DNA from 3 places in the Bradyrhizobium xenonodulans genome. Region 3 is predicted to be linked to each of the others. Evidence: predicted binding sites of a transcription regulator. Region 3 holds the regulator's gene; each other region holds the start of a gene.
What was found. Region 3 encodes HrcA, which represses chaperone genes, less so after heat shock. Its sites were predicted from a motif close to GTTAGCACTCNCNNNNNGNGAGTGCTAAC; they were not measured.
Positions count from the first base shown of each region.

Region 1 (4,561 bases), 1.0 Mb from region 3:
GCCGACGACGATCGAGCCTTCCACGCCCGCGTTCTCGGAGATCTGGCGAATCGGAGCTTCCAGCGCCTTCAGCACGATGTTGATGCCGGCCTGAACGTCGGCATTGGCGTTGGTGAGACGGCCCACCGCCTTCTTGGCGCGGAGCAGCGTCACGCCGCCGCCGGGGACGATGCCTTCCTGCACCGCGGCGCGGGTGGCGTTGAGCGCGTCCTCGACGCGGTCCTTCTTCTCCTTGACCTCGATCTCGGTGGCGCCGCCGACGCGGATCACCGCGACGCCGCCGGCCAGCTTGGCGAGGCGCTCCTGGAGCTTCTCACGGTCGTAGTCCGAGGTGGTCTCCTCGATCTGCGCCTTGATCTGGCCGACGCGGGCCTCGATCTCCGGCTTCTTGCCGGCGCCCTTGACGATCGTGGTGTTCTCCTTGTCGATCACCACCTTGCCCGCGCGTCCCAGCATCTTCACCGTGACGTTCTCGAGCTTGATGCCGAGATCTTCGGAGATGAGCTGGCCGCCGGTGAGGATCGCGAGATCCTCAAGCATGGCCTTGCGGCGGTCGCCGAAGCCCGGCGCCTTGACGGCGGCGACCTTCAGGCCGCCGCGGAGGCGGTTGACGACCAGGGTGGCCAGCGCCTCGCCCTCGACGTCCTCGGCGATGATGACGAGCGGCTTGCCCGACTGCACCACAGCTTCGAGCACCGGCAGCATGGCCTGCAGACCCGACAGCTTCTTCTCGTGCAGGAGGATGTAGGCGTCCTCGAGCTCGGCGGTCATCTTCTCGGCGTTGGTGACGAAGTAGGGCGACAGATAGCCGCGGTCGAACTTCATGCCCTCGACGATGTCGACCTCGGTGTCGAGCGACTTGTTCTCCTCGACGGTGATGACGCCCTCGTTGCCGACCTTCTGCATCGCCTGCGCGATCATCTTGCCGATGGCGGCATCGCCGTTGGCCGAGATGGTGCCGACCTGGGCGACCTCGGAGGACGCCGCAACCGGCTTGGCGCGCTTCTCGATGTCCTTGACGACGGCCGCGACCGCGATGTCGATGCCGCGCTTGAGGTCCATCGGGTTCATGCCGGCGGCAACCGACTTGGCGCCTTCGCGCACGATGGCCTGGGCCAGCACGGTCGCGGTGGTGGTGCCGTCGCCGGCGAGGTCGTTGGTCTTGGAGGCGACCTCGCGCACCATCTGGGCGCCCATGTTCTCGAACTTGTCCTCGAGCTCGATCTCCTTGGCGACGGTGACGCCGTCCTTGGTGATGCGGGGCGCGCCGAAGCTCTTCTCGATGACGACGTTGCGGCCCTTCGGGCCGAGCGTCACCTTGACGGCGTTGGCGAGAATGTCGACGCCGCGCAGCATGCGATCGCGCGCGTCTCCGGAAAACTTGACGTCTTTGGCAGCCATGTCTGCAATTCCCTGTGTTTCGTGATGTGTCTGACGCTGGTTCGGAATGATGGATGCCCGGACCTCCGCGATCCGGGCATGACATTCAGCGGCTGTTCAGGCAGGCGGCCTTAGGCCAGAACGCCCATGATGTCCGACTCCTTCATGATCAGGAGATCTTCGTTGTCGATCTTGACCTCGGTGCCCGACCACTTGCCGAACAGCACGCGGTCGCCGATCTTGAGGTCGATCGGGATCAGCTTGCCGGCTTCGTCACGGCCGCCGGGGCCGACGGCGACGATTTCGCCCTGGGACGGCTTTTCCTTGGCGGTGTCCGGAATGATGATGCCGCCCCTGGTCTTTTCCTCGGCGTCGATACGTTTGACCACGACACGGTCATGCAGCGGACGAAATTTGGATTTAGCCATGACGTTTCCCTTTGGAGGCTCGCTTCGGAATTAGTGGAAGTGGGTGGGGCGGCGCTTCCGTCCACCCCCTTTCCGAGGATCGAACGGCGCGCTTAGCAATCGGGCTTTCCGAGTGCTAATAGTGCGCCCGGAAATATGGCTTGGCCGCGATCCTGTCAAGCAAAGGTGGTTAAGCGATTGGTGAGGCGGATATAGGATGGTGGCATTGGAAACTCGATCGGGGCGCCGGCGTATCAAAGGACGTCATTGCTCCGGCGGCGGTTTTGCGCTTGGCTGCGGGAGGGGTGCGGCCATGGTCTTGTTCGGGGGAATGCCATGATCAGTTCGGCTCACGCGCGCACGGTCGCCAATCTGGCGGCCGCTTCTTGCCTGGCGCTGCTGCTGGGCGCCTGCGGCGGCGGCATGAGCCTGCCGTCGTTCTCGTCGTCTTCGCCGCCGCCCGAGGCCGAGCCCGGGACCGGTCCGGAAATGCCGGCGAGCATCCGTGCCGACGAGATCGTCGGCCGCTGGGGCCTGGCCTCGTTCCAGAACCCGGCCGACCGCGCCCGGACCGAGGCGGCGGCCCGCGCCCAGTGCAAGAATCCCTACGTGATCACCGCAGGTTCCTCCGGCGGCGTGATCATGCATCTCGCCGACCAGGCGACGCCGCAGGAACTGCGGCTGAAGGGCTCGCCCAGCGGCAAGAACTATATCGGCCCGGCCGGTCCCACTCCCGGCGAGCAGGACCGTGAGATCGTCTCCTTCGACGGCCGCGTCCTGATCACCCGCTTCATCGACAAGGACGCCGCCACTCGCTACGGCAACATGGTCTACGTCCGCTGCGCGCCGAGGGCGTAGCCTCTCTTTCGTCATGCCCCGCGTAGTGCGCAATTGCGCACGGGGGCGGGGCATCCAGTACGCCGCAGCTTCTCGGCTCAATCACTGCCGTCTCTGGAATACTGGATCGTCCGCCTTCGCGGACGATGACAGCGGAGGGGGCTCAAAAACAAAAAACGCCGGCTCTCGCCGGCGTTTTGTTTTTCTGTCTGTCGCCGTCCGATCAGTCGAACAGTGCGTCGATGTCGTCCTGCGAGGCATGGCCGACGTCGCCGGCGAGCTTGGGGCCGTTGAGGAGCTTGTCGTCCTCGCTGCGGTTGTCGACCTGCGGCTGGACGTGAGACTTGATCGCGTCGACGCCGCCCCAGATGTCCATCATCGCATTGATGTGCTGCTCGATGAACTTCATCGTGGTCATGACCTTGCTGATGCGCTGGCCGGTCAGGTCCTGGAAGTTGCAGGCTTCGAAGATCGAGATGACGCGTTCCTGGATGTCGTCGGCGAGCCGCTTCTGCTGGTCGGCCGATTGCACCTTCGACATCGCGCTGGCAGCCTGGTCGATCGACTCGGCAGCTTCGAGAATTTGCTGGGTGGCCTGCTCGGTGCCGCCGACGACTGCGCCGAGCTCGCCATTGACCTTGGCCATCTCCGCGCCATCGAAGCTTTTGCCGTGCAGCGTCGCGATTTCGCGCTTGGTGCGGTCGATGGCGTCGTGGATCAGATCGAGCTCGATCTTCAGTTTCTCGCACTGCTCGATCTGCGCCCGGTACGTCTCGAGCATCGTGCGTGCGTCGGAAAGCTCCTGGGCCGTGGAAGCGTCGATCGCCGCCATCGCTGCGCTGCCGGACAGGGGCACAGGTGCGCCACCCTTCGCCATCTGGGCGCGGATCGCACGCAGCTCTGCCATGATTTCACTATGCATGGGCGCAGCCTCCTCAATCATTTCGGGGCTGGGCATCTCGCCGACAATAGCCTCTTCGACACGAAAACGTTTGCGGTGAATAGCCATCAGGAACTCCCCCCACCTCACTCACGCGTCTTTGTAGGCAGAAGCGATTTAACACGAAGTTCACAGCAGGAACTGTTGTGCGGCCGCGCGCGACGGCTTGAAAAGAAGCGATTAACCATGGGTGCGCGTCATTCATCGAAAATAAACGCTGATCGCCAAATTGCACCCTCGCTCGCGACGTGGTGAATCCAAACGCCCGATACGTTTACCAAACAAAACGGCTTTTGCTCTTTATTGACCACGTCGCGGACGCCGATCAATCGTCGGCTCTGCACGACGCATGTGATCTAGACGAAACAGTACAGAGTACGTCGATGTTCAAGAAAATGTCTGTCGCGCTGCTCGGCAGCGCTTGCACCTTCATTGCCGGCGCGAACAGCGCCAGCGCCTTCGACAATAGCGTGCCGAACGATCCGCCCGCGGTGCTTTACCAGCCGCAGGTGCCGCCGGCGCCGGTGCGCGTCGCCTCCAATGCGAACATGGGCGGCGGCTTCATCGAGTTTCTGTTCGGCGACGGTCCCGGCCGCGGCCCGGCCTACGCTCCGCAGCAGCCGGTCTATCAGCAGCAGCCCGGCTACTACGACCAGCGCCGCCTGCCGCCGATGGGCGAGCCGCAAGTCCAGGGTGGATATCAGCAAGGCGCGGTTCAGCAGGAGGCGATCGATCCGCGGCAGCGTCAGTTCGATCCGAGATTCGAGAAACAATCCGTTGACTATAGCGGCAAGGAAGGCGCCGGCACGATCGTGGTCGATACGCCGAACAAGTTCCTCTATCTCGTCGAGGGCAACGGCCGGGCGATGCGCTACGGCATCGGCGTCGGCCGTCCCGGCTTCACCTGGTCGGGCGTGAAGTCGATTACGGCCAAGCGCGAATGGCCGGACTGGACGCCGCCGGCGGAAATGATCGCGCGCCGCCCCGATTTGCCCAG
Region 1 is NZ_CP089391.1:1,215,695-1,220,255, forward strand. It holds gene groL (chaperonin GroEL) at 1-1,401, opposite strand, end outside; gene I3J27_RS05740 (co-chaperone GroES) at 1,512-1,808, opposite strand; gene I3J27_RS05745 (hypothetical protein) at 2,124-2,645, shown strand; gene I3J27_RS05750 (protein phosphatase CheZ) at 2,848-3,633, opposite strand; gene I3J27_RS05755 (L,D-transpeptidase) at 3,948-4,561, shown strand, end outside.
Region 1: I3J27_RS05740 (co-chaperone GroES) is a predicted target of HrcA. The motif match lies at 1,900-1,928, and genes of this name have one in related genera.

Region 2 (4,561 bases), 3.4 Mb from region 3:
AGGTCGGCCGCATCGATCTCCATGCCGGCAACGGCGAGGGCCTCGATGCCCTCCTGACCCGGCTCGTGCGCCTGAAGGCGCCCGAGAGCACGTGAACAGAAGGGCCGCCCACGGGCGGCCCTTCACATCTCCGTTGTGCTTGCTTGGCATGAACGCATGAGCGTGACGGTGCGACCAAGATCACTGAGCGGGGATTGCACGCGCGCGAAGGTTGCGTAATCTCGCGACGAGACTTGATCAGGGCAGGTGCATGACCACTCTTTCGCAAACCATCCGGCCGTCGACGGCGCGCCCCCGGGAATGGAAGGCGATCGTCGTCCTGATCCTCTTGATCCCGGTGCTATGGTCGCCGCCGTTCCTGTTTCGCTTCTTCCTGTACCAGCCGTTCAACATCCCCTCGGGTTCGATGGCACCGACGCTGATGGTCGGCGACTACGTCTTCGCCGCGAAATATGCCTATGGCTATGGCCGCTATTCCTTCCCCTTCGCGCCGTCCTGGATCTCGGGCCGCGTCTTGGCCGCCGAGCCCGAGCGGGGCGACATCGTCGTGTTCCGGACGCCGAAGGACAATTCGGTCGACTACGTCAAGCGCGTGATCGGGTTGCCCGGCGACCGCATCCAGATGCGGCAGGGCCAGCTCTTCCTCAACGACCGTGCGGTGACGCGCGTCGCCTTGAAAGAGACGCTCGCCGGCACCGCCTGTGGAGGCGACCTCAAGGTCAGGAGCTGGCGCGAGACGCTGCCGAGCGGCGTGTCCTACGAGACCTACGATTGCGTCGACAACAGTTTTCTGGACAACACCGGCGTCTTCACGGTGCCTCCTGGCCATTTCTTCGTGCTCGGCGACAACCGCGACAATTCCTCCGATAGCCGCATGATGTCGGCGATGGGATTCATCCCGATGGACAATCTGGTCGGCAAGGTGACGCGAATCTTCTGGTCGCTCGACGAAGACGGCGAGCCGCACATGGAGCGGCTGGGGAAGGTGTGGTGAGGCGAAGCTGTCCGATCCCGTCATTGCGAGCTCGCGCTCCGCGCGCCCCGGAAGACGAAGGGAGAAACAAAAACCCCGGCATCGCTGCCGGGGTTTCGTAGTTCTCGAGGTGGCTGGATCAGAAGTCCATGCCGCCCATGCCGCCGCCCGGGGGCATCGCGGGACCTGCGCCGCCCTTCTTGGGCAGCTCGGCGACCATGGCTTCCGTGGTGATCAGCAGAGCTGCAACCGAGGCTGCGTTCTGGATCGCGGTACGGACCACCTTGGTCGGGTCGATGATGCCCTTCTTGACGAGGTCGGCATAGTCGCCGGTCTGGCTGTCGAAGCCGTAGGCGTAGGTCTTGTTCTCCAGGATCTTGCCGACGATCACCGAGCCGTCTTCACCGGCGTTGATCGCGATCTGGCGAGCGGGAGCCGACAGCGCCTTGCGCACGATCTCGACGCCGGTCTTCTGGTCGTCGTTCTTGGTGCGCAGGCCCTTGAGCTGCTCGGAGGCACGGAGCAGGGCGACGCCGCCGCCCGGGACAATGCCTTCCTCGACAGCTGCGCGGGTCGCATGCATCGCGTCATCAACGCGATCCTTGCGCTCCTTCACCTCGACCTCGGTCGCGCCGCCGACGCGGATCACCGCGACGCCGCCGGCGAGCTTGGCCAGACGCTCCTGGAGCTTCTCGCGGTCATAGTCCGAGGTGGTTTCCTCGATCTGCGCCTTGATCTGGGCCACGCGCGCCTCGATGTCGGCCTTCTTGCCGGCGCCGTTGACGATCGTGGTGTTCTCCTTGTCGATCATCACCTTCTTGGCGCGACCGAGCATGTTGAGCGTGACGTTCTCGAGCTTGATGCCGAGATCTTCCGAGATCGCCTGGCCGCCGGTCAGGATCGCGATGTCCTGCAGCATGGCCTTGCGGCGATCGCCGAAGCCCGGAGCCTTGACGGCCGCGACCTTCAGGCCGCCGCGCAGACGGTTCACGACCAGGGTGGCGAGGGCCTCGCCTTCGACGTCCTCGGCGACGATGACCAGCGGCTTGCCGGTCTGCACCACGGCCTCGAGCAGCGGGAGCAGCTCGTTCAGCGAGGAGAGCTTCTTCTCGTTGATGAGGATGTAGGCGTCGTCCATCTCAACGCGCATCTTGTCGGCGTTGGTGACGAAGTAGGGCGAGATGTAGCCGCGGTCGAACTGCATGCCCTCGACGACGTCGAGCTCGGTCTCGAGCGACTTGGCTTCCTCGACGGTGATGACGCCCTCGTTGCCGACCTTCTTCATGGCGTCGGCGAGGAACTTGCCGATCTCCGCGTCGCCGTTGGCCGAGATGGTGCCGACCTGGGCGATCTCGTCGTTCGAGGTGACCTTCTTGGAGTTCTTCTGGAGGTCCGCAACGACGGCTTCGACCGCGAGGTCGATACCGCGCTTGAGGTCCATCGGGTTCATGCCGGCGGCAACCGACTTGGCGCCTTCCTTCACGATCGCCTGAGCGAGCACGGTGGCGGTGGTGGTGCCGTCGCCGGCGGCGTCAGCGGACTTGGAGGCGACTTCGCGCACCATCTGGGCGCCCATGTTCTCGAACTTGTCCTCGAGCTCGATCTCCTTGGCGACGGTGACGCCGTCCTTGGTGATGCGGGGAGCGCCGAACGACTTGTCGAGGACGACGTTGCGGCCCTTCGGACCGAGCGTGACCTTCACCGCGTTGGCGAGAACGTCGACGCCGCGCAGCATCTTGTCGCGCGCTTCAACCGAGAATTTGACTTCTTTGGCTGCCATCTGAAATTTTCCTTAGGTAATTTGACGGGAGGGAGAGAGGGGCGCTTAGGCCGCCTTCTTCTTGGAAGCGGGGACGTCGAGGACGCCCATGATGTCGCTTTCCTTCATGATCAGGAGATCGACATTGTCGATCTTGACCTCGGTGCCGGACCACTTGCCGAACAGCACGCGGTCGCCGACCTTCAGGTCGATCGGGATCAGCTTGCCGGCCTCGTCGCGGCCACCCGGGCCGACGGCGACGACTTCACCCTGGGAGGGCTTTTCCTTGGCAGTGTCGGGAATGATGATGCCGCCAGCGGTCTTCTCTTCTGCGTCGATGCGCTTGACCACGACGCGGTCGTGAAGCGGACGGAATTTCATGCAGTCCTCCTAAGCAATTGCTCGGGTTGATGATTTCGGAATTGTTAGCAGTCCATGCCAGCGAGTGCCAGCATGGGCACAGCTGAGATAAGCCAGGAATTTTGCGGGAGCAAGGGCTTCTAGCAGAAAAATAAGCACTCGGCAGGCCGGCCTGCCAAATTCCTTTACCATCGTTAACCGGGTTTGACGGCCCGTATTAGCACGGAGCCCCATCTGCTGCTAACGCATTGAATTTCAACAGCTTGTTAAACTTTTGGGCTTGAGATGGGTTGTCAGTTTGCGTCACATTTCTCTCATGTGAGCGCATCGTTGCCGGGTGGCTCGTAAGCAGCGTACCGGAAAGCCACCCTGAATATGCGCTCCTGAAAAGGAGGTTGGCATGGTCTCGCGGGTTGGGGTGGTTTCCGACGACTTCCGGAAACAGGTGCTGGGTTACGGGCTGACGACGGCGCAAATTCTCTACCGGATGCCGGATCATCCCTCGCTGCTGCAGACCTATGTCTGGCAGAACTACGATCTCTTCCCGAAATTCCCGGCGCTGACCGACTTCCTGGCCTTCTGGCAGGAGAAGCTCGACGGCCCGCTGTTTGCGGTGACCGTCGCGCATTCCAAGCTGATCAAGCCGGCCGAGCTGCGCGCCGTGGACGGCGTGTTCCGGCTGCATTGACCAAAGCACCGCTCTCGTAGGGTGGGCAAAGGCGCGCGCACTTCGCGCGCCGTGCCCACCATCTCTATGCGATTGCATTTGGAATGGTGGACACGCTCCGCTTTGCCCACCCTGCAAGACCTGTTTCCATGCTAGCCTCTCGCCATAACAACAACGGGAGGCCGCCCATGGCCAAGAAAACAAAATCGCGCAGCGCAGCGCAAACCGCGGTGAAGAAGCGGAGTGGCGCCAAGGCGGCGACGCGATCGTCCGCACGCAAGGCCGTGAAATCGAAGGCGCGCACTGTTGCTCCAAGGAAACCCGCCCGCCCGAAGCAGCGCATCGCCATCAGCCATCACCGCGAGGAAGATTTCAAAGCCGACGGCCTGCGGACTTACGCAAAATACCGCGACCTCGGCATCGCCGAAGCCAGCCACGGCCTCGCGCAAGCGCACGTGATCCGGCTGCAAGGTCCCTGCGATCCGAACGAAGTGTCGAAGCTGCACTTCCACGACGTCGAATTCCAGATGGTCTATGTGCTCAAGGGCTGGGTGAAGACCTACATGGACGGCCAGGGCGAGACCCTGATGAAGGAAGGCAGCGCATGGACCCAGCCGCCGAAGATCAAGCACATGATTCTGGACTATTCGGATGACGTCGAGCTGCTGGAGGTGATCCTGCCGGCGGAGTTCAAGACGGTGGAGTTGAAGGCGTAGGCTCTGTCGGGAAGGGCGCGAACGTCTCACCCCTCGTCATTGCGAGGAGCTCTTGCGACGAAGCAATCCAGACTATCTCCGCAGAT
Region 2 is NZ_CP089391.1:5,083,716-5,088,276, reverse strand. It holds gene I3J27_RS24245 (slipin family protein) at 1-95, shown strand, start outside; gene lepB (signal peptidase I) at 251-994, shown strand; gene groL (chaperonin GroEL) at 1,113-2,753, opposite strand; gene I3J27_RS24230 (co-chaperone GroES) at 2,799-3,113, opposite strand; gene I3J27_RS24225 (usg protein) at 3,493-3,780, shown strand; gene I3J27_RS24220 (cupin domain-containing protein) at 3,948-4,475, shown strand.
Region 2: I3J27_RS24230 (co-chaperone GroES) is a predicted target of HrcA. The motif match lies at 3,157-3,185, and genes of this name have one in related genera.

Region 3 (4,561 bases):
GCCTGATGCAGGCCGAAGAACGGCGTGCCTTCCTCGATCGTCAATTGATAAAGCGACAGATGCTCGGCCGCCTCATCGATCGCGAGGCGAAGCTCGTCGGCCCACATCGCCGGCGTCTGGTCGGGGCGGGCGTAGATCAGGTCGAACGAATAGCGGTCGAACGAACGGCGTGCGATCGCGACGGCATCGAGTGCCTCGCGCGCGCTATGCATGCGGCCGAGCGCCTTCAGCGAGGCATCGTCGAGCGCCTGCACGCCGAGGGAGACACGGTTGACGCCGGCTGCGCGATAGCCGGCGAAGCGCGTGGCTTCGACGCTGGTCGGATTTGCTTCGAGCGTGACCTCGACGTCATTGGCGACCGTCCAGTGCTTGCCGATCGCATCGAGCACGGCGCCGACCGTTGCGGGCTGCATCAAGGACGGCGTGCCGCCGCCGAGGAAGATCGAGGTCACCTCGCGGCCGGGCGAACGCTCGGCGGTGGTTGCAATCTCGCGCGCGAAGGCGGAGGCAAAGCGTGTCTCGTCGATCGCGGCGTGGCGGACATGGCTGTTGAAGTCGCAATAGGGGCACTTCGACAGGCAGAACGGCCAGTGCACGTAGACGCCGAAGGCTTCCTTAGCGCGGCTCAAGGCAGATCTCCGCCAGTTTCACGAAGGCGCGGGCGCGGTGCGACAGGCCGAGGCCGAGCGGCGGCAGCCCGTGCTTCTCGATGCTTTCCATCTCGCCGAAGGTGCGGCCGTGTCCGTCAGGCAAAAACATCGGATCGTAGCCGAAGCCGGCATTCCCGCGCGGCGGCCAGACCAGTGTGCCGTCGACGCGTGCCTCGACCTCTTCGAGATGATCGTCGGGCCAGGCGACGCAGAGCGCCGAGACGAAATGTGCTTTGCGCTTGTCGGGCGTGGTCGCGCCGCGCTCCTGCAACAGGCGCTCGATCTGCGCCATCGCCGCAGCAAAATCCTTCTTCGGTCCGGCCCAGCGCGCACTGTAGATCCCGGGCGCGCCGTCGAGCGCATCGACCACGATGCCGGAATCATCGGCGAACGCGGGCAGCTTGGTCGCCTGCGCGGCCGCGATCGCCTTGATCGCGGCGTTGCTACGAAAATCGTTGCCGGTCTCTTCCGGCTCGGCGAGGCCGAGCTCACCGGCCGACACCGCCTCGACGCCGTAAGGCGCGAGCAGCTCCTTTATCTCGGCGAGCTTGCCGGGATTGTGGGTCGCGATGACGAGCTTTCCGGTGATTCGGCGGTGCATGGGCCTATTGACTACGCGACAGCCAGTTTCTGCAAGTCCACCAGACGCGCGATGCCCTTCTGTGCCAGCGCCATCAGCGCAAGGAACTCGTCCTGCGTGAACGGCTCGCGTTCCGCGGTGCCCTGCACCTCGATGATGCGGCCATCGCCGGTCATGACGAAATTGGCGTCGGTCTGGGCTTCCGAATCCTCGGCATAGTCGAGGTCGAGCACGGGGGTACCGTTGTAGATGCCGCAGGAGATTGCGGCGACGTTGTCGCGCATCACGTTGGCCTTGACCATGTTGCGCGCCTTCATCCAGCCGATGCAATCGGCGAGCGCGACCCAGGCGCCGGTGATCGAGGCCGTGCGCGTGCCGCCGTCGGCCTGGAGCACGTCGCAATCGACCGTGATCTGGCGCTCGCCGAGGGCTTCGAGGTCGACGATGGTGCGAAGCGAGCGGCCGATCAGGCGCTGGATCTCGACGGTGCGGCCGCTCTGCTTGCCCGCAGAGGCTTCGCGGCGGGTGCGTTCGGAGGTCGCGCGCGGCAGCATGCCATATTCGGCGGTGACCCAGCCGCGGCCCTGGCCCTTCAGCCACGGCGGCAGGCGGTCCTCCAGCGTGGCTGTCACCAGCACATGAGTGTCGCCGAATTTCACCAGGCAGGAGCCTTCCGCATATTTGACCACGCCGCGCTCCAGCGTCACGGGGCGCAATTCGTCGGGCGCACGGCGGCTTGGCCGCATGGGGAATCCTCCAAAACTCTCGGAAAAGGGCTGTTCGCGGTGCTTGTAGGGGGGGTGAGTGGGGAGGACAAGGCTTTTTCACCCCCGGTTTTCCACCCCGCAAACGCCACGCTTGTCAGAAGCCTCGGGGATGGACAAATTATGAGCATCTGAGAGGAGTTATCGTCTGTGGCCCATCACGATCCGATCCATCTGATCGCGCCGCGCGCAGGCCTCGCCCAGCTCAACGAGCGTTCTCGCGACATCTTTCGTCAAATTGTCGAAAGCTATCTCGCGACCGGCGAGCCGGTGGGCTCGCGCAATATCTCGCGGCTGATCGCCATGCCGCTGTCGCCGGCCTCCGTCCGCAATGTGATGGCCGATCTGGAACAGCTGGGGCTGATCTACGCCCCGCACACCTCCGCCGGCCGGCTGCCGACGGAACTCGGCCTGCGCTTCTTCGTCGATGCCTTGATGCAGGTTGGCGATCTCACCGAGCCCGAGCGGCAGTCGATCCAGAGCCAGCTTGCCACCGTCGGGCACGCGCAATCGGTCGAGGCGGCGCTGGACCAGGCGCTGACGCGGCTGTCCGGCCTCACGCGCGCCGCGGCCGTGGTGCTGACGCCGAAATCCAATGCGCGGCTGAAGCACATCGAATTCGTCCGGCTGGAACCGGAGAAGGCGCTGGTGATCCTGGTTGGCGAGGATGGCCAGGTCGAAAACCGCGTGCTGTCGCTGCCGCCGGGAGTTCCCTCCTCGGCGATCACCGAGGCCGGCAATTTCCTCAATGCGCGCATCCGCGGCCGCACACTGGCCGAGGCGCGGCTCGAGCTCGAGACCGCGCTCGGGGAGGCTCGTGCCGAGCTCGACCAACTGACGCAAAAGGTGATCTCGGCCGGGATTGCGAGCTGGTCCGGCGGCGAGAACGAGGACCGCCAGCTCATCGTCCGCGGCCACGCCAATCTGCTCGAGGATCTGCATGCGCTGGAGGATCTGGAGCGCGTGCGCCTTCTGTTCGACGACCTCGAGACCAAGCGCGGCGTGATCGACCTGCTCGGCAGGGCCGAAACCGCGGAAGGCGTGCGCATTTTCATCGGTTCGGAGAACAAGCTGTTTTCCTTGTCAGGCTCCTCCACCATCATCTCGCCGTATCGGGATGCCGCCGGCCATATCGTCGGTGTTTTGGGTGTGATCGGGCCGACACGGCTGAATTATGCCCGCGTGATCCCGACCGTGGACTACGCCGCCCGCATCGTCAGCCGCCTTTTGGGGGGCTGACCGGCGTTTCCTCCGATCACGGGCGCTTGATTTTCGTAAGCTTAGGCACGATATCCGGGCCAACAATCCCTTGAGACGAGTTCGAGAAGAGAGTCGATGACCGATCAAGACCGGCAGCCCGAAGACACGACCGCGCCGACCGGCGAGCCCGTGGTGTCGAAACCCTACATCATGCCCGACGATCCGGAGCCGGGCTCGGTCGAAACGTTGCAGAAGGAAGTCGCCGAGGCGCGCGACCGCATGCTGCGGACGCTGGCCGAGATGGAGAACCTGCGCAAGCGCACCAGCAAGGAAGTCGCCGACTCCAAGCTCTACGGCATCACCGGCTTTGCCCGCGACGTGCTCGACATCGCCGACAATCTCCAGCGCGCGCTCGATGCCGTTCCGGCCGAGGCGCGGGCCGCGGCCGATCCCGGCCTGACCTCGCTGATCGAGGGCGTCGAGCTCACCGAGCGTTCGCTGCTCAACGCGCTGGAAAAGCACGGCGTGAAGAAATTCGATCCGCAGGGCCAGAAGTTCGACCCGAACTTCCAGCAGGCGATGTATGAGGTGCCGGATGCGTCGGTGCCCGCGGGCACCGTCGTGCAGGTCATGCAGGCCGGCTACACCATCGGCGAGCGCGTGCTCCGCCCGGCTCTGGTCGGTGTCGCCAAGGGCGGCGCGAAACCGGCTGCCGCCGCCAACAGCAACGAGTCGAACTGAGCGGCCCTCATCCTGTGAGGAGCGCGCTCGCGCGCGTCTCCTCACCATGAGGGTTTGGCAGTTGCCTTACGCGCTCACCGCGATATCCGCGGACTGAATCCGCTTCACGCCGGCCTTGGCCATATCGGCCCAGGCTTTCGCGAGTGAACCCTGCGTGTCGATGCCGCGGCAGGCGTCCTCCACGACATAGACGTCGAAGCCCGCCTTGCGCGCGTCGAGTGCGGTCCAGGCGACGCAGAAATCCGTCGCCAATCCCACGACGAAGACGCGCTTGATCTTGCGGCCCTTGAGGTAGCCGGCAAGGCCCGTCGAGGTCTTGCCGTCGGCCTCGAGGAAGGCCGAGTAGCTGTCGACGTCCTTGTGAAAGCCCTTGCGGATGATGAGCTCGGCATGCGGGATCGCAAGGTCCTTCGACAGCGCGGCGCCATCGGTGCCCTGCACGCAATGGTCGGGCCACAGCACCTGCTTGCCGTAGGGAAGATCGACCGTCTCGAACGGCTTCTTGCCGGCGTGCACGGAGGCGAACGAGATATGGCCTTGCGTGTGCCAGTCCTGCGTCATCACCACGTTCGCAAACGCTTTCGAGATCTTGTTGATCACGGGCACGACCTGCTCGCCTTCCTTCA
Region 3 is NZ_CP089391.1:169,136-173,696, reverse strand. It holds gene hemW (radical SAM family heme chaperone HemW) at 1-629, opposite strand, end outside; gene rdgB (RdgB/HAM1 family non-canonical purine NTP pyrophosphatase) at 616-1,251, opposite strand; gene rph (ribonuclease PH) at 1,263-1,976, opposite strand; gene hrcA (heat-inducible transcriptional repressor HrcA) at 2,145-3,233, shown strand; gene grpE (nucleotide exchange factor GrpE) at 3,330-3,935, shown strand; gene pncA (bifunctional nicotinamidase/pyrazinamidase) at 4,002-4,561, opposite strand, start outside.